One region of the Vibrio sp. Vf1514 genome, then DNA from elsewhere that is predicted to be linked to it. Evidence: predicted binding sites of a transcription regulator. Region 1 holds the regulator's gene; the other holds the start of a gene.
The links. The regulator CRP, encoded in region 1, controls carbon source genes, mostly activating them, when cyclic AMP is high. The targets are predictions, from matches to a motif close to TGTGANNNNNNTCACA.

Region 1 (13,263 bases):
TGCAAACCGGGAACGGTCGTACCGGTCACTTCTACGCTTACCAAGGCATTGGCGTGACGCCAGATATCCTGAGCACCGCCAAATCACTGGGCGGCGGTTTCCCAATCGGCGCCATGCTGACCACATCGAAACTGGCAGAGCACATGAAAGTGGGCGTGCATGGTTCGACTTACGGCGGTAACCCGCTGGCTTGTGCGGTCGCAGAAGCTGTCGTGGATGTGGTGAGCAAGCCAGAAACATTGGCGGGCGTCAAAGAGCGTGAAGCGCTGTTCCGTGAAGGTTTGGCGAAAATCAATGCCAAGTACAACCTGTTTGAAGAAATTCGTGGCAAAGGCCTGCTGTTAGGTGCGGCGCTGAACGACGAGTGGCAAGGCCGCGCGCGTGATGTGTTGGTTGCCTGTGGTAAACAAGGGCTGATGCTACTGGTGGCTGGTGCGAACGTGGTTCGTATGACCCCATCCTTGATCATCACCAAAGAAGAAATCGAAGAAGGTTTCGCACGACTAGATAAAGCCATTGCGACCCTAGTTTAAGCGAGCCCGTGCGCCATACCAAACCCATCGGATGGGGGCGGTATGGCGGCGTTACCAGGTCGAAGCATTTAGACCTGTTTGCATCTGGAGGGAGTATTGATGCTAGTTGTTCGCCCTATTGCAATTTCAGACTACGACGCGCTGCACACCTGCGCAGTGGAATCGGGTCATGGATTCACCTCATTGCCGGTTAACGAAGAACTGTTAACCAATCGCATTAAACATTCCGAATACAGCTTTACCAAACCCGACGTCAACCAGCCGGGCGATGAAGGCTACCTGATGGTTGGTTTTGATTCCGACAGCGGTGAAGTCGCCGGGACCACCGGCATCGAAGCGTCCGTGGGCTGGGATATTCCGTTTTACTCATACCACATCAGCACCATTGTGCATGCCTCGCCAAAACTGGGCGTCAACAATGTGGTTAAGTTGCTGACGTTTGGAAACAACTACACCGGTTGTTCGGAAATCTGCACGCTGTTTTTGCGCCCGCCGTTTCGCGAGGGACTCAACGGACGCCTGATGTCGAAATGCCGCTTTCTGATGATGGCCGAGCATCCACATCGATTCTCGCAAACCATTTTTGCGGAGATGCGCGGTGTGTCGGACGAAGATGGTAACTCACCATTTTGGCAATGGTTGCAAGAGCACTTTTTCTCCATTGACTTCACCATGGCGGATTACCTGACCGGCATCGGCAAGAAAGGCTTTATCGCCGACTTGATGCCAAAGTTGCCGATTTACATCAACCTGCTGAGCAAAGAAGCGCAGGCGGTGATTGGTCAGGTGCATGAGAAAACCCGCCCGGCGCTGAAGTTGCTGGAAAAAGAGGGCTTTACCTGTCGTAACTACGTCGACATTTTTGATGCGGGCCCGTCTGTGGAATGCGACCTGCGCAATATTGAATCGGTGCGCGACTCGGTGCGTGCCAAGGTGGAGATCGCCGAGCATTCCAGCTCGCAGGATTTCCTGATGTGTAATACCTCATTTGAACATTTCCGCGCGACGGCGGCGAAAGCAGCCTATAACCGTGAGCGGGGAACCGTGATTATTGCGCCGAACGTGGCAGCCGCGCTGCAAGTCGACCAAGGCGACTTCCTGCGCATCCTAGCGCAATAATCAGCGCACAGTAACGAATTGAAGGACAAGACAATGACTCAGTGGATTGCCGGTCAATGGGTGGCTGGTCAGGGGGAACACCTCACCTCTTTAAGCCCATACAACAACGAAATCGTCTGGCAGGGCGACAGTGCCACGCCCGCTCAGGTTGAAGATGCCGTGAAAGCCGCGCGCACTGCGTTTGTTGCGTGGAAGAAACTGCCATTCGCGGCACGCGAAAAAGTGGTGCTGGCGTTTGCTGAAAAGGTTAAAGCCAACGCCGAAGCCATTGCGGAAGTGATTGCCAAAGAAACTGGCAAACCGATTTGGGAAACGCGCACCGAAGCCGCCGCCATGGCTGGCAAGATTGCCATCTCGATTCGAGCCTACCACGACCGTACCGGTGAAAGCGTGCGTGAAGCGGCAGGCAACCAGATTGTGCTGCGTCATCGTCCGCTGGGCGTGATGGCGGTCTTTGGGCCGTACAATTTCCCGGGCCACCTGCCAAACGGTCACATCGTACCTGCGCTGCTGGCAGGCAACACTGTGGTCTTCAAACCATCGGAACAAACCCCGTGGACGGGGGAAGTGGCGATGAAACTATGGGAAGAAGCGGGCTTGCCGAAAGGCGTGCTGAACTTGGTGCAAGGTGGCAAAGAGACCGGCATTGCACTCGCGCAGTCAAAAGGCATTGATGGTTTGCTATTTACCGGCAGCGCCAATACGGGGCATCTGCTGCACCGTCAGTTCGCAGGACAACCCGGTAAGATGCTGGCACTGGAAATGGGCGGCAACAACCCGATGGTGATCTCCGATCAATATGGTGATTTGGATGCCACCGTGTACACCATCATTCAATCGGCGTTTATCAGCGCCGGTCAACGCTGTACCTGTGCACGCCGCTTGTACGTGCCGCATGGCGACAAGGGCGATACGCTGATCACACGTCTGGTGGAAGCCACTCAGAAGCTGCGCATCGACCAACCTTTTGCAGAGCCTGCACCGTTTATGGGGCCACAAATCTCCAAAGCGGCCGCAGACGTGATTCTCAATGCGCAGGCAAACTTACAGTCGCTGGGCGGTGAAATTTTGTTGGAAGCGCGCGGTCTGCAAGCGGCGTTTGTCACGCCGGGCATCATCGATGTCACGCCGATTGCCGAGCTACCAGATGACGAATACTTTGGCCCGCTGCTACAAGTGGTGCGTTACGAAACGCTGGCCGAGGCGGTTGAATTGGCCAATGACACCCAGTTTGGTCTGTCGGCGGGTCTGGTCACCACTGATGACCGCGAGTGGGAATACTTTGTGGACCACATTCGCGCTGGCATTGTGAACCGCAACCGTCAGCTGACAGGCGCAAGTGGCGATGCGCCATTTGGTGGCCCGGGCGCGTCGGGCAACCTGCGTCCAAGCGCGTTCTACGCGGCGGACTACTGCGCGTATCCGATGGCGTCGATGGAAGGTTCGGCCACTGAATTGCCAGCCACGTTGAGCCCGGGTATCGAACTGTAATTGATGATTTAGCTTACGTCACAGGCTGAAGGCTACCCGGTCCTTCTCGGGCTTCGGATCGGGTAGCCACTTTTTACCAGAACAACAATAAATCGGTATCGTCGCCCCAAGTCGTGAGTAGTCACTTGGGCAATAGAATCCAATCACCCAGGTTGCTTGCAGAGCAGCGCAGACAAGGAGGCGTTATGACGCCAGCAGTTCTTTTTGAATCCCTATGGAATGACTACATTCGACGCCTTTGTCCGTCGGCCGACAAGGTGCATCAACTGCTTCAGGAAGACGAAGTGTTGATCAACGACCACATCGCCCTGCGCACCTTTAATATCGCGCCGTTGGGGCTGGAAACACTGGCTAAACCGTTTCTGGCATTGGGCTACACGCCGTGCGGTGATTACGTGTTTGAAAGCAAAAAGCTGGTGGCAAAACATTTTGAGCATCCAGACCCGCTGCAACCGAAAGTCTTCATCAGTGAACTGAAAGTGGAAGCGTGCTCGCTTGAGCTGCAATCGATTGTGGCGAAGTTGGCGGCGCAAGTGGATGTGACGCAACTTCAGCACGCGGCATTCCTCTACGGTGGCCGCTTGTGGGATCTGAGTTACGCTGATTATCTGCAACTGGCGAAAGAGAGCGAATACGCGGCTTGGTTGGCAGCACATGGTTACGGTGCTAACCACTTTACCGTGAGCGTGAATCAGTTGAAGACGCTGGATGAAGTGAAACAGGTGAACGATCACCTACGCAGCGCAGGCTTCACCATCAATGAATCTGGCGGCGAAGTGAAGGGCTCACCCGACGTGCTGCTGGAGCAGTCATCGACCATGGCGGATAAAGTGCCAGTGAGTTTCCTTGAAGGCAGCGAGATCATTCCGGGGGGCTTTTATGAGTTTGCCAAGCGTTACCCCATGGCCAACGGTGAACTCTACACCGGGTTTGTCGCGGCATCAGCCGATAAGATTTTTGAAAGCACCGACAGCAAATAACCACGGCACGTTGACCGTAATCGACACAAATAAAAAGCCACCGCGAAGGTGGCTTTTCTGTGTAATGCTGTTGCGACGTCGATTAACGAGTGCCGTACACCACGATGGTTTTACCGTGTGCAGAAATCAAGTTCTGCTCTTCCAGCATCTTCAGGATGCGGCCCACGGTTTCACGTGAACAGCCAACGATTTGACCGATCTCTTGACGAGTGATCTTAATCTGCATGCCGTCTGGGTGAGTCATCGCGTCGGGTTGTTTCGCCAAGTTCAGTAGGGTCTGTGCAATACGACCGGTTACGTCTAAGAACGCCAAGTCACCCACTTTTTGGCTGGTCACTTGCAGACGGCGAGCCATCTGACCAGACAGGCGCATCAGGATGTCCGGGTTAACCTGAATCAGCTGACGGAATTTCTTAAATGAAATTTCCGCTACTTCACAAGGAGATTTTGCACGAACCCAGGCAGTACGCTCCTGACCTTCTTCAAACAAGCCAAGCTCACCGATGAAGTCACCTTGGTTGAGGTAAGACAGAATCATCTCCTTACCTTCTTCATCTTTGATCAGTACCGCTACAGAACCTTTGACGATGTAGTACAACGTTTCTGCTTTCTCGCCCGCGTGAATCAGCGTGCTTTTTGAAGGGTACTTATGAATGTGACAATGTGAAAGAAACCACTCTAGTGTTGGGTCGGTTTGAGGTTTACCTAGAACCATAATATCTCACTTCCTCTGCAGGGTACGCTTGCTGCTATCCATATTTTAGCGAAGCCTTATTTTGGATTCTCTAGAATAAGAGGACTTTCTTGTTGCTGCAAGTTATCTTGTGTTTCGGTATGGAATAGTATCCTTTTTCCCAAACGATTTCTTGATTTTAATCGTGTCGGGGGACGGATAAACTACGCAAAATTGTGCACATGATCACGGTATGAAAAGTAATCGACACAGTGACGGTATGATTAGCCAATTTTCCCTGACTCTATCAGCTGTTGCAGGAGCGGTCTGACGATCAGCTCCATGGCAAAGCCCATTTTCCCCCCCGGTACCACAATGGTGTTGTGGCGCGACATGAACGAGCCATCAATCATCGCCAGCAAGTAGGGGTAGTCGACGTTTTTAATGCCGCGCAGGCGAATGACGACAAAGCTTTCATCCAAACTGGGAATGCCTTTCGCATTGAGCGGGTTGGAAGTATCGACGGTGGGGACGCGCTGAAAGTTGATGTGGGTGCGGGAGAATTGCGGCGTGATGTAATTGAGGTAATCGTCCATCGAGCGCACGATCGAATCCATCACCGCTTCTCGAGAATGGCCGCGATCGCGCGTGTCACGCACGTATTTTTGAATCCATTCCAAGTTCACAATCGGCACCATGCCAATCAGAAAATCGACGTGTTGTGCGACGTTGACTTCGCCATCGACCACCCCGCCGTGCAGCCCTTCGTAAAACAGCACATCGGAGTTTTCTGGCAATTGCTGCCAAGGCGTAAAGGTGCCCGGCATCTGATTGTACGGCACGGCTTCGTCAAAGGAGTGAAGATAGCGTCTGACCTGACCGGTGCCTGATTTCCCAAACTGACGGAAGAAGTCTTCCAGCGCGGTAAAGTCGTTGGCTTGCGGCCCAAAATAGCTGATGTGACGACCTTGCTCGCGCGCTTTGCGAATCTCGACGTCCATCTCTGGGCGAGTAAAGCGGTGAAAGCTATCGCCTTCCACCCACGCGGGTTTGATGTCCATCATATTGAACATCTTGCGAAATGCTTCTGAGGTCGTGGTTGTGCCGGCGCCCGACGAACCGGTGACGGCGATAATAGGGTGTTTCGCTGACATGACAAACCTTGTCTCTGAGTCCATAAAATCGGGCTGTTTCAACACAGCCCAAGTCGAATCACTATAGCACGGAAAAGATGACTGTCGTCATCCGTTAGCGTTGATTGACTTTGATATCAACGGTTTCATGTAATTCTGAATAGACGATCACGGCCTCGCCAGACTGCAATTGTGCCTTCACTTGATCGACTTTTTCTTGCAGCGAAATCTCGACTTCGCCGTAATCGGTGCCTTCGCGTAACACGAATTCACGAATCAGACTGTCGAGTGTATCCGGCGCGATTTGCTGCCACGGAACGATCATAAATACCTCTTGCTTTTATGTTCGTGGTTGAATGCCCAAGTATAACGCCTTCGAGGGAAGGCGTCAGTGCCAAGCGAGTCAGTGCAGATCAGATGCTGTCGCGCAGGCTTGCGTAGTAAGCGGGCAGGGATTGTTCGAGCCAGAAGGTCGGTTTGAGTAGCGAGCCACTAAGGAAGCCCACATGGCCGCCTTGATCAAACAAGCGATAATCGATGTTTTCCGGCAGGACAAATTTGGGGATCACGGCATCGGTCATAAATGGATCGTCTTTGGCGTGGATGATTTGCGTGGGCACGCGAATGTCTTTGAGTTTGTGGATGCCTGAGCAGCGCTGATAGTAATCCTGCGCGTCTTTGAATCCGTGCAGGGGCGCGGTGATCAGATCATCAAACTCTTGCAAGCGCGTGACGCGTTTGATGTTGTGATACGACAGCCCCAATTCACCTTTCAGCAACTGATGTTTGCGCAGCGCATTTTGTTTGAGCGACGAGAGCAAATAGGTGCGATAGAGTTTGGAAAACCCGTGTTCGATACGCTCCGAACAGGCGGCGAGATCCAGCGGCGCAGAGACCACGGTTGCGGCACTAACGATGGGATCGTGGTTGAACTCGGCCAGATAGTTGACCAGCATATTGCCGCCGAGCGAAATGCCGACCGCAATCATGGGTTGCGAAGGAAATTGCTCGCGCAAGGTTTCCAAGACAAAACGCGCATCTTGCACTTCACCGGAATGGTACGCGCGCGCCAAATGGTTGGGTTTGCCGCTGCAGCCGCGAAAATGCATCATCACTGATAGCCAGCCGTCGCGAGCAAACGCGTGCATCAAGCCATTGGCATACGGGCTGTAGAAACAGCCTTCCAAGCCGTGAAATAGCACAAACAGCGGCTTATTTTGCGCATCGGCGTGGTGCGGGTCTTCACTCCAAGCGAGATCGAGAAAGTCGCCGTCCGGCGTATCGAGGGTTTGCCACACCGGTTCAAACAGCGCTTTTTTTCGAATGAAACGCGGAAACAGCGTTTGCAAATGCGGGTTTTTCAAGCCGGTTGCGGCCACAAACTGGGTCATAATTCAAACCAATACCGAATGATTGAATGAGTATATACCCAAGTTACCTCAGATGAGTCGATTCGGCGAGTGGCGGTGACATTTTGTGAAGCGCTGCCCCAAATGAGAGGGATAGCCGATGACGAGATTAATAGCTGGGTGGCACGGGCTTCATAAATACGGCCGCCAGATGCTCTGCGCCCAGTTGGCGGCAGTAGCGTAGTGTGAGCGCTTCGCCGTGGCTATTTTCTAAGGTGAGGTGGTTGATGCAGTCGACCAAATCCGCTTGCTGCTGCTTTTCGAGTTGCAGTTCAAATTGCAGCGCTTCGCGGTAGAGCGTATCGGGCAGATGGGTTTTCATCTTACGACGCATCTCGCGGTAACTGTGCAGCAGGGTTTCTGAGCGACTGAGGCAGTCGATCACCTGCTGCCATTCGTTTTCGATCGGCGTGACTTGCTGCTCGTCGAGATATTTGAGCAGGAGCAGCAAGTTGACGTTGCCGTTGAAGTTGTTTTGCAAGCTTAAGCACGCCTCTTTCACCTCGCGCACGCTGTAATACTGCAAACTGAATTGCCATAGTCGTTCCAACGTGAGGGGGATTCTGACGTGCTCGTGGCTCATTGACTGTTGAACTCCTGTTCCATCTCTTCCAAGACTTCCTGCTCTGCCATCCAGTCCATTTCAATGGTTTCGAGTTCGGACTTGGCGTTGGCCTGCGTGGCGAGTACTTGTGTAAGTTTAGCTTTATTTTCTGTGTCATACAGTGAGGCATCGGACAATTGTTCCTCCGCTTCAGCGATCATGGCGTTCAACTTATCCATTTTCGTTTCCAACTGTGTCAGCTTTTTGCGAATTGGCGCAGTCTGCTTACGAAAATCGGCTTCACGGCGTTTTTGCTCTTTCTTCGCCGCAGCGCTGTTGGTGTTGTCTTTGGCCGGGGCTTGCGCTTGCGTCTCTTTGCGCTGCGCTTTTTGCTGATCGGTCAGCCACTTGTAGTAATCGGTTAGGTCACCATCAAATGGTGCCACTTGGTGATCGTGCACGAGGTAAAGATCATCGGTGGTCGCGCGCAGCAGATAGCGGTCGTGACTGACGATCACCATGGCGCCTTCATAGCTTTGCAGCGCAAGCGTGAGCGCTTGACGCATGTCGAGATCCAAGTGGTTGGTCGGTTCGTCGAGCAAGAGCAGGTTCGGCTTTTGCCATACCAGCAGCGCCAGCACCAAACGCGCTTTTTCGCCGCCGGAAAACGGGCCGACTTTATCCAGTGCTTTGTCGCCGTGGAAGCCAAAACTGCCCAGATAGTTACGCAGTTCGAGTTCGTTTTTGTCAGGCGCAATCTGCATCATGTGTTGCAGCGGCGTCTCTTCCGGATGCAGCGTTTCCAACTGATGCTGGGCAAAGTAACCAATTTTTACGCCTTGCGAATAGGTGAAATCGCCGCCTTGCTGTTTCAGTTCACCGGACAGCAGTTTGATCAGCGTGGATTTACCCGCGCCGTTTCGACCCAGCAAACCGATGCGGCTGCCCGGTACCAGATTGAGGCGAATTTTTTCTAGAATCAGGCGCTCGCCGTAGCCTGCGCTGACATCATCCATCATCAAAATGGGGTTCGGCAGTGCCGATGGCTCACGAAACTCAAAGCTGAAGGGGTTATCAAACTGCGCTGGCAGCACTTTCTCCATGCGTTCCAGGGCTTTGATGCGGCTCTGCGCTTGGCGGGCTTTGGACGCTTTGTAACGGAAGCGGTCGATGTAGCTTTGCATGTGCGACATCTGCTTTTGTTGCTTCTGGAACATGGCTTGCTGTTGCAGCATCTTCTGCGCGCGTTGGGTTTCAAACGATGAGTAGTTGCCGGTGTATTCGTTGAGTTTTTCGTTCTCGATGTGAATGATGCGACCGACGATCGGATCGAGGAAGTCGCGGTCATGCGAGATGAGGATCAGCGTGCCCGGATAGCTCTGCAGCCAGCGTTCAAGCCACATCACGGCGTCCAAATCCAAGTGGTTGGTCGGTTCATCCAGCAGCAGTAAATCGGAGCGACAGATCAGCGCTTGTGCGAGGTTGAGTCGCATTCGCCACCCACCGGAGAACTGAGTCAGACTCCAGCTCATCTGCTCTTGAGAAAAGCCCAGACCATCGAGCAGCTCAGCGGCGCGCGCGCGAATGCTGTAGCCACCAATGGTGTCGATGTGGCCGTGCAGTTCGGCCACTTTGTTGCCGTTGTCTGCGCGCTCCGCGTCTGCCAGTTGGCGTTCCAAATCGCGGTATTCACGATCGCCGTCAATGACGTATTCCAGTGCGCTGCGCTCCAAAGCTGGCGTTTCTTGCGCCACCCAAGCCAGCTCCCACTGCGCCGGTTTGCTGAACGAGCCGGCGTCAATGCTCAGTTCGTCTTTCAGCAAGGCGAACAGGGTGGATTTACCGCAGCCGTTTTTCCCCACCAAGCCGACTTTGTCGCCGGGTTGAATGGTTGCCGAAGCCTGATCGAGCAGTGGTTTACCACCGCGCAGTAACTGAATGTCAGAGAAGGTAATCATAAAAATATCGTCTGTTTTGGCCTTTAATTTTTTCGCTCGGAATAGTAGGGGGAATAAGGATAAATGTCGATCATTATGCAAATTGGGTTATGATGCGAAGTCACTTATTGTTAACAAAACGGAGTGTCGTCAAGGAATGACAAACGCTGAAACGTGCCCATCCAATAAGCCCAGCGTGCTGGTGATCTACGCGCATCCCGAGCCGGATCATTCGGTCGCCAATCAGGTGATGATCAAAAAGATCGCCGCGCTGGAGCATGTGTCGATCCTCGATCTGTACGCCACCTATCCCGATTTCTTCATCGACGTCCATGCTGAGCACCAACGCGTGTTGCAGTACGACGTGATTGTATTTCAGCACCCGCTGTACATGTATTCCTGCCCGGCCTTGTTAAAAGAGTGGATTGACCGCGTGCTTGGTAAAGGATTTGCGTTTGGCAATGAGAGTGCGATGAAAGACAAAGTGTGGCGCAGCGTGGTGACGGCTGGCGGCCATCAAGATGCCTTCACCTCCGATGGCTACAACCGCTACACCATGCGTGAAATTCTCCAGCCATTTGAGCTGACGGCGGCGCTGTGTCGCATGCAGTGGGTGGAACCCTTGGTGCTGTACTGGGCGCGCAATGTCAGTGATGTCGAGCGTTATCAACACGCGGAAGCGTACTTCGACTGGTTGCAAAACCCACTGCCGGGCGGAGGGCGATAACATGGCCTCGTTAACGGGCGATTTTCTACAAAGCGGCGTGGTGTTTCTCACCGCGGCGGTGGTGGCGGTGCCGCTGGCGCAGCGGATGGGTTTGGGGTCGGTGATCGGTTACTTGCTGGCGGGCGTGGCCATCGGTCCGTGGGGACTGGGGCTGATTAGCGATGTGAATGCCATTTTGCACTTCGCCGAATTTGGGGTGGTGCTGCTGCTGTTTTTGATCGGTTTGGAATTGAATCCGAAAAAACTGTGGCAGATGCGCGGGCCGATTTTGGGGCTGGGCGGCGCGCAAGTGCTGGTGACCGGGGCGGTGCTGGCGAGCATTGCTTACCTGCTAGGGTTCAATTGGCAAAGCTGTTTGGTGATCGGCATGGGCTTGGCGCTGTCATCGACGGCGATTGCGCTGCGCGTGATTGAAGAGCAAGGCTGGTCGCGCAGTGAAACCGGCCAATCTGGATTTGCGGTGTTGCTGTTTCAGGACATCGCGGTGATCCCGATGCTCGCGCTGATGCCGGTGCTGGCCGGAAACACCGGCGGCAACTGGCTTGATGGCGTGTGGATGCTGTGCGGCATTGTGGGGCTGCTGGTCGGCGGCCATTATCTGCTCAGTCCGTTGTTTCGTTATATTGTGCTCAGTGGCGTGCGTGAGCTGTTCACCGTCGCGGCGCTGCTGCTGGTGATCGGCATTGCGCTGCTGATGCAAAATCTGGGGTTGTCGATGGCGCTCGGCACCTTTCTTGCGGGCGTCCTGCTGGCGGAGAGCGAATTTCGCCATGAACTGGAAATCGCGATTGAGCCGTTCAAAGGGCTGCTGCTGGGCTTATTTTTTATCGCGGTCGGCATGGCGGTCGATCTCGGCTTATTGGCGCTGATGCCGGTGCAGATCGTGCTGGCGGTGATCGGCTTGGTGGTGGTCAAAGGGTTGATCCTGTATGTGTTGGCACGCTTGTCGGGCACCCGCGCAAAAGCGCGCAGCAGCATGGCGGCGATCCTCAGCCAGGGCGGTGAATTTGCGTTTGTGATTTTCACGGCGGCCAGTAGCGAAGGGTTGTTGCACAGCGAACAAGTCTCCTTCTTGCTGGTGGTGGTGAGCTTATCCATGGTGACCACTCCGCTGCTTCTGACGGCGCAGCGCAAATGGTTTGCGCGCAATCTCAATACGTCTAGCGATGACAAGTTGGCCAGCGATATCGTGAATAAAGAGCCGCGGGTGATCATTGCCGGATTTGGCCGCTTTGGCCAAATTGTGGGTCGTCTGATGTACGCCAATAAGATTAAAATTACCGTGCTGGAGAGCGATCCCAGCCAAATTAAACTGCTGCGTAAATATGGCTACAAAGTGTTTTATGGCGATGCCACACATCTTGAGCTGCTGCGTGCGGCGGGCGCCGATGAAGCTGAAGCCATCGTGATTTGTACCGACGCGCCGGATGAAGTGATGAAAATCGTCGAATTGTGCCAACATCACTTCCCGCGCATGAAAATTCTCGCGCGTGCTCGCAGCCGCGTGGAAGCGCATCAACTGCTCAATCATGGTGTGGAACGCTATTCGCGCGAGATGTTCCTCGGGGCGTTGGATTTAGGCCGCCAAGCTTTGGTGACGCTGGGCATGCATCCGTATGAAGCCAAACGCGCGGAAGCGCATTTTCGCCGCTTGGATAGTGCGATGCTCAAAGAGTTGCTGCCACAACACAATGAAGACAAGCGATTGACCTTGCGGGCCAGAGAAGCGCGCAAGGAGTTGGAAGAAATTTTTGGCCGCGAGATGGACAACGATCGTCAATCGCGTGGCTATTGGGAAAAGTAACAGGACCAAGAACGTGAATAACAATCAACTAAAATCAAAAAAACGCTTTATCGCCGGTGCGAGCTGCCCAAGCTGCAAGGCGCAGGACACACTGCGCTGGTGGATTGAGAATAATATCGAGCTGGTGGAGTGTGTGGAGTGTGACTACCACGAGCAGCGCAAACCGAAATCGGTGGAAAGCAGCGACCATGGCAGCGAGCAGATGATCGGTATTTTTAAACCGGAATAATGCGCTGTCTGCCCCGTGATTCACGGGATGGAACCGCAGTTCGATGCCAAGGTGGTCACAGATGGCTTGAGGTGACTGGGGGATTACTCCATAATATTGCCCATCTCAGTCGCCAGTTCGCTGGCACGAATTGAGTATTGAATACACAACTCCTTGGAGCCGTTATGAAAATTGAAAAGAACGTGGTTGTAAGCCTTGCCTACCAAGTCAAACTGGAAGATGGCATCGTGGTTGACCAATCAACAGTGGAAGCCCCACTGGATTACCTGCATGGTCACAACAACCTGATCATTGGTCTTGAGCGTGAACTGGAAGGCAAAGTTGCCGGCGATAAATTCACTGCAACCATCGCACCAGAAGACGCATACGGCGAACACAGCGATGAGCTCGTTCAGCGCGTACCAGCAGACGTTTTCCAAGGCGTGGATCAAATCGAAGTGGGCATGCGTTTCTTGGCCGATACTGACCAAGGTCCAATCCCTGTCGAAATCACTGAAGTTGATGGTGACGAAGTTGTGGTTGATGGTAACCACATGCTGGCTGGCCACACACTGACATTCGAATGTGAAGTGGTTGCAATGCGTGAAGCGACTGAAGATGAGATCGCGCACGGTCACATCCACCAAGCACACGATCACGACCATGAAGGTGGTTGCTGTGGCGGTCATGACCACGATCACGGCC
Region 2 (5,829 bases), 940 kb from region 1:
CGATGATGGCGCGCTTTGCGCTTGATGCGAGCGAATTTGACACCGCCAAACGCTGGGTCGAAGAGTCGGGCATTCGCTGGGGGCTCAACGACGCGACCGCGCAAGAGTTTGAGCTGCCGCAGACCCATCAGAACACATGGCAGTTCGGCATCGCCCGCATGTTGCTGGGCTATGCGATGCCGTCATCGGTTGGCTTGTTTGAAGCGGGCGGTCACGCCATGGCACCGTACAACGAAGTGCAGGGCATGAGCGCGGAACTCGCTGGCAAACTGGCGCATTTCATCGACACCATCAGCGATTACCGTCAGCGACTGGCGCAAACGCAGCCCATTGAGGCGTGGCGTGAGCTACTGTCGTCGCTGCTTGATGACTGTTTCAGCGTCGATCTGGATGGTGAGATGGCACTCAAATCGATTCGCGACACGCTTGCGGCGCTTAAAGAGCAGCTTGCTGACGCCGGATACGCCGACGCGATATCGCCCGCCATCATGGGGCAGTACCTGCATGACAAGCTGTCTGGAACGCGCGTCAGCCAGCGTTTTCTCGCTGGTCAGGTCAACTTCTGTACCCTGATGCCGATGCGTTCGATTCCGTTTAACGTCGTCTGCCTGTTGGGGATGAATGATGGGGTTTACCCGCGTTCCATGCCGCCGGAAGGGTTTGATTTAATGAACGGCCGCACGCGTCCGGGCGATCGCTCGCGCCGCGATGACGACCGTTATCTGTTCCTCGAAGCGATGCTTTCCGCGCAGCATACCTTGTATATCAGCTACGTGGGCCGCTCGATTCAGGATAACACGGAGCGCGTGCCGTCGGTGTTGGTGACTGAATTGCTGGAATATTGCCAGCAGAACTATTGCTTGGCCGGCGATGAAGCGCTGCCGAGTGATGACTCTGGCGCGCGCCTGATTAAGCAGTTGCAGTTCACTCACGCCATGGTGCCCTTCAGTCCACAAGCGTTTTTGACCGATGTCGGCAGCTATGCCAAAGAGTGGCTGCCTGCTGCGCTGCGCCAAGGCACTCCGAGTGGCACGTTCCACCGCGCGTTGGATGATTATCTGCTCGATGCGGTTTATCCGTTGGAATTGGATCTGGTTGAGCTGCAACGTTTTTGGCGCTTACCGGTGCAATATTTCTTCAATCGCCGCCTGAAAGTGGTGTTTGAGCCGCCTTTGCCGGTGATGGAAGACGATGAGCCGTTCGCGCTCGGTGGCCTTGCCAGCTATCAGCTGCGTGACGCGCTGTTGGACGGCTTGCTCAACGCACCCTCGGCGCAGGCACGTGACGAAGTGTTGGCGCAATTCAATAAGCAGCAGCGTGCGCAAGGCAAGCTGCCGGTCGGCGCATTTGGTGAGTTGGAATTTGAAACCAACCGTGTGCAAGCCGAAGAGCTGGTCGAAAAAGTCCAGTTTCTCTGTCAGGCGCCGCTCGATGATCTCGATGTCAACCTGACCCTCACGGCGCTCGGACAGTCACGCCCGGTGCATTTAAGTGGCTGGCTGACACGGCGCTATCAATCGGGGCTGGTGCGCTATCGCAGCGGTGCGATTCGCTCGGAAGATATGCTGGCGGCGTGGATCGACCATCTGGCGGCAGCGGCATCGGGCGCTAACTTGATCACGCATGTGATTGGCTACGATCGCAAAGACGGCGTGGTGCATCAGGTGCTGCCGCCATTGAACGGCAACGCCAGTGAGAGCGCAGCGCTGGCACTCGCGCAACTGAACGAATTGGCGCGCCTTTATTACCAAGGCATGACTGCGCCGCTGGCTTATTTCCCGAAAACAGCATTGGCCAGTATTGAAGCCGGATTTAGCCGCGGGCAATGGGGCGACGATGAAGAAAAATCGCTCAAGAAGATGGCCGAGACATTTAATGACGGTTTCATGACCAGCGGCGAAGGCAATAACCATTACATCGCGCGTTTGTGGCCGCAATGGACGGACGAACTGGCGCATCAGGTGCGTGTGTTGGCGAGTTTGGTCTTGCAGGCACCGCGTTTACAGTTGCGTGATTACGCCGACCACATCTCAATCGAGAAGGCCAGTCAGGCATGATGGGAAGCATCGAATATCGGGAAGAGAGTAGAGTGGCCGCCAGAAAATCATTATTGGTGTAGGGCGTTCGCTGTACGGCCACAGGTCAGAGGGACCATGATTCGGTAGATGGCAAGCGGGGCTTGCTTCAATGGGGTGCAGTGTAATGATCCAATATGGTGCGCGCTGTGAGTCCGATCCCATAACCTCCTGTCTGGGCAAGTTTTTGCACAGATTCATAGAATTATTTAATTCGGATCACATAAATTTTCGAATAATGACCCAAAGGCAACTGGAAATATGAGTGTCACTGCCAACATCACTGCGACGCCACTGGAAACGATGACGTTTCCGCTGCACGGCGCGCGTCTGATTGAAGCGTCGGCGGGTACGGGTAAAACCTTTACCATCGCCGGATTGTATCTACGTTTGCTGCTTGGCCACGGGAGTGAACACACCCGTCACGCCAGCGCGTTGACGGTCGATCAGATTCTGGTGGTGACCTTTACCGAAGCGGCGACCGCTGAGTTGCGAGACCGAATTCGCGCCCGCATTCACGATGCGCGTCTGGCGTTCAGCCGCGGGCAAAGTGATGATCCGGTGATTCAGCCGCTGCTGGCGGAATTTGCCGATCACCCACTGGCGACACGGCTCTTGCTCAACGCGGAGCGCCAAATGGATGAAGCGGCGGTCTACACCATTCACGGTTTTTGCCAGCGCATGCTGACGCAAAACGCATTTGAGTCCGGCAGCCGTTTCAACAACGAATTTGTCACCGATGAAAGCCATCTGAAAGCGCAAGTGGTGGCCGATTACTGGCGCCGTCAGTTTTATCCGTTGCCGCTCAATCTGGCTGCGGAAGTGCGCCGCTTGTGGGCATCGCCGGCGGCGCTGCTGGAAAAAATCGGCGGCTATCTGACGGGTGCGCCGCTGTCGCTGACAACGCCGGTGATGGAGGGCGACCTCGCAGCGCTGCATCAACACAACCTGACTCGCATTGAGGCGATGAAAGCGGCGTGGCTGGCGACGGCTGATGACATTCACGATTGCATCGCCAATTCCGGCATTAACAAGCGCAGCTACACCAAGAAATCATTGCCGGAGTGGATCGCCGCGGTGTCGGACTGGGCGGCGCAGCCAACCCATGGTTACGAGGTGTCGGACAAGCTGGTGCGTTTTGCTCAGGATGTGCTGGTAGAGAAAACGCCATCGGGCGATGCGCCGCGTCATGCCGTGTTTGAGGCCGTGCAGGCGTTTTTGGCGGAGCCGGTCAGCTTGGAAGCGCCGCTGCTGGCGCACGCGATCACGCACTGTCGCACGCTGCTGGCGAAAGCCAAAGCCAGCAAGCAGTGGCTGTCGTTCGATGACCTGCTGACTCAACTATCCGCATCGCTGGATGGTGACGACGAAGGCACACTGGCGGCGCGCATTCGCACGCTCTATCCGGTGGCGATGATCGACGAATTCCAAGATACCGACCCGCTGCAATACAGCATTTTTAGCCGCATTTATCTGCCGCATCCGCAGTGCGGTCTGTTTATGATCGGCGACCCGAAACAGGCGATTTACGGCTTTCGTGGCGCGGACATTTTTACCTATATTAAGGCGCGCAATCAGGTGAGCGCGCACTACACGCTTGGCACCAACTGGCGCTCCAGCGCCGACATGGTGGCGGCGGTGAATCAGGTATTTACCCTGCCAGACAGCCCGTTTATATACGACAACGACATTCCGTTTTTGCCGGTCAGCGCTAGCCCGAAAGCGGGTGGCCGTGCTTGGCTGCTGAACGGAGAGGTGCAACCTGCGCTGACCTACTGGTCAATGGCAGCTGACGCGCCGGTGACCAAAGGCGCGTATCTCGACACCATGGCGGCGGCGACCGCAAGCCAGATTCAAACCATTCTGACGGCGGCGCAGCAAGGGCAGGCGCAGTTTCGTCACGGCGGAGCTATTCAAGCCAGCGACAGTATTCAAGCGGGCGACAGCATTCAGGCGGGTGACATCGCAGTGCTGGTGCGCACCGGAAATGAAGGGCGCCTGATCAAAGATGCGTTGGCTCAGCAAGGCATTGCCAGCGTGTATCTCTCGAACCGCGACAGCGTGTTTACCAGCACGATTGCGCCGGATATGCAGCGTCTGCTGCAAGCGGTGCTGACCCCGGACAACGATCGCGCCATGCGCGCGGCGCTCGCTTCCCCCTTGTTTGCGCTCAATGCGCAGCAGTTGGATGCGCTCAATAACGATGAAAATGAGTGGGAAAACGCGCTGAACGAATTCAAACAGTATCGTCAGTTGTGGCTCGATCGCGGCGTGTTGCCGATGCTGCGTGCGGTGCTGAGCTTGCGCCACATTGCTGAGCGTTGGCTGGAAGAGCCCGATGGCGAACGCCAACTGACGGATTTCATGCACCTGAGTGAATTGCTGCAACAAGCGACGCAAGAGATCGACAGCGATCATGGTCTGCTACGCTGGTTGGCGCAGTCGATCGCTGATGCCGAGCAAGGGCTGGGCGGCAGCGATGAAGCGATTCAGCGCTTGGAATCTGAGCGTAATCTGGTACAGATCGTCACTATCCACAAATCCAAAGGTCTGGAGTATGAGCTGGTGTTTTTACCGTTTGTACTCAGCTATCGCGAAGCGAGCGAAGGCAAGTATTACGATGCCAGCAGCGGCCAGACCTTGCTGGACATCAGCGGTCAGGATGCCTCAATTCAACAGGCGGACAAAGAGCGTCTGGCGGAAGATCTACGTCTGATTTATGTGGCGCTGACCCGCGCCGTGTACGGCTGCTTTATTGGCGTGGCGCCGCTGCGCAACGGCCGTTCCAGCAAAGAACCGACCGGCGTGCATCACAGCGCACTGGGTTATCTGCTGCAAAATGCCCAGCAAGGCGGCCTGGCGCTGCTCGCAGAATCACTGCATCAACACACGGCGTTGGCGTGTGTTGCGGTCACGGAGCCACCCGCTGTGCCTGAATCGGTGTTTGTGCCGTTGGCAGAGCCATTGCCACCGCTGAGCGCGCGTTCGCTGAGCCACGAGATTGATCGCCTGTGGCGCATCACCAGTTATTCTGGCTTGGTCAAACAGGGCAGTCATCAGCATGATGCGAGCTTTGAAATCGGTGGCTTTGATGTCGACTCGGCGGATGAGCACGATGAGGCGGCATTGGCTGAACCCGAGCGCTCGATTTTCACCTTCCCGCGCGGCGCGCAGCCCGGCACATTTCTGCACAGCCTGTTTGAAGAAGTTGAGTTCACCCAACCCGCCAGCGATGAACACAACACGCGTATCATTGCCGACTTGATGGAGCGCGAGCAGATAGACGCCGAGTGGCTGCCTGTGCTGCAATCGCTAGTGGATACCGTGCTGCGCACGCCACTCAACGGCAAAGATTTGTGCCTGAACCAAAAAGCGCCGCATCAGCGCCTGACCGAGATGGAGTTTTTACTGCCCATCGAGGTGCTCAGTGCGCCCGCCCTGAACCGTGTGGTGCAGCGCCACGATCCGCTGTCGGCCAAAGCGGGCGATCTCGGCTTCTACACCGTACAGGGCATGCTGAAAGGCTTTATCGACTTGGTGTTTGAACATCAGGGCAAATATTACGTGCTGGACTGGAAATCCAACCATCTGGGCGATGAAGTCGCCGCGTATCAGGGCGAGCGATTAGCGCAGGCGATGGCTGAGCACCGCTACGATTTGCAGTATCAGCTCTATGCGCTGGCGCTGCACCGTTTTCTACGAAGCCGTTTGGCGGGCTATGACTATCAGCAGCACTTTGGCGGCGTCTATTACC

Region 2: recB (exodeoxyribonuclease V subunit beta) is a predicted target of CRP. The motif match lies at 2,224-2,239, and genes of this name have one in related genera.

What each region holds. Positions count from the first base shown of each region.
Region 1 covers NZ_CP197267.1:2,857,398-2,870,660, reverse strand. Annotated here, with positions in the region: gene ACS18Q_RS13350 (aspartate aminotransferase family protein) at 1-533, shown strand, start outside; gene astA (arginine N-succinyltransferase) at 633-1,652, shown strand; gene astD (succinylglutamate-semialdehyde dehydrogenase) at 1,686-3,143, shown strand; gene ACS18Q_RS13335 (DUF1338 domain-containing protein) at 3,329-4,123, shown strand; gene crp (cAMP-activated global transcriptional regulator CRP) at 4,206-4,838, opposite strand; gene ACS18Q_RS13325 (phosphoribulokinase) at 5,081-5,950, opposite strand; gene ACS18Q_RS13320 (YheU family protein) at 6,045-6,254, opposite strand; gene ACS18Q_RS13315 (hydrolase) at 6,343-7,320, opposite strand; gene ACS18Q_RS13310 (TIGR02444 family protein) at 7,448-7,921, opposite strand; gene ACS18Q_RS13305 (ABC transporter ATP-binding protein) at 7,918-9,840, opposite strand; gene kefG (glutathione-regulated potassium-efflux system ancillary protein KefG) at 9,977-10,546, shown strand; gene kefB (glutathione-regulated potassium-efflux system protein KefB) at 10,548-12,350, shown strand; gene ACS18Q_RS13290 (YheV family putative zinc ribbon protein) at 12,364-12,579, shown strand; gene slyD (peptidylprolyl isomerase) at 12,744-13,263, shown strand, end outside.
Region 2 covers NZ_CP197267.1:611,479-617,307, forward strand. Annotated here, with positions in the region: gene recC (exodeoxyribonuclease V subunit gamma) at 1-2,057, shown strand, start outside; gene recB (exodeoxyribonuclease V subunit beta) at 2,337-5,829, shown strand, end outside.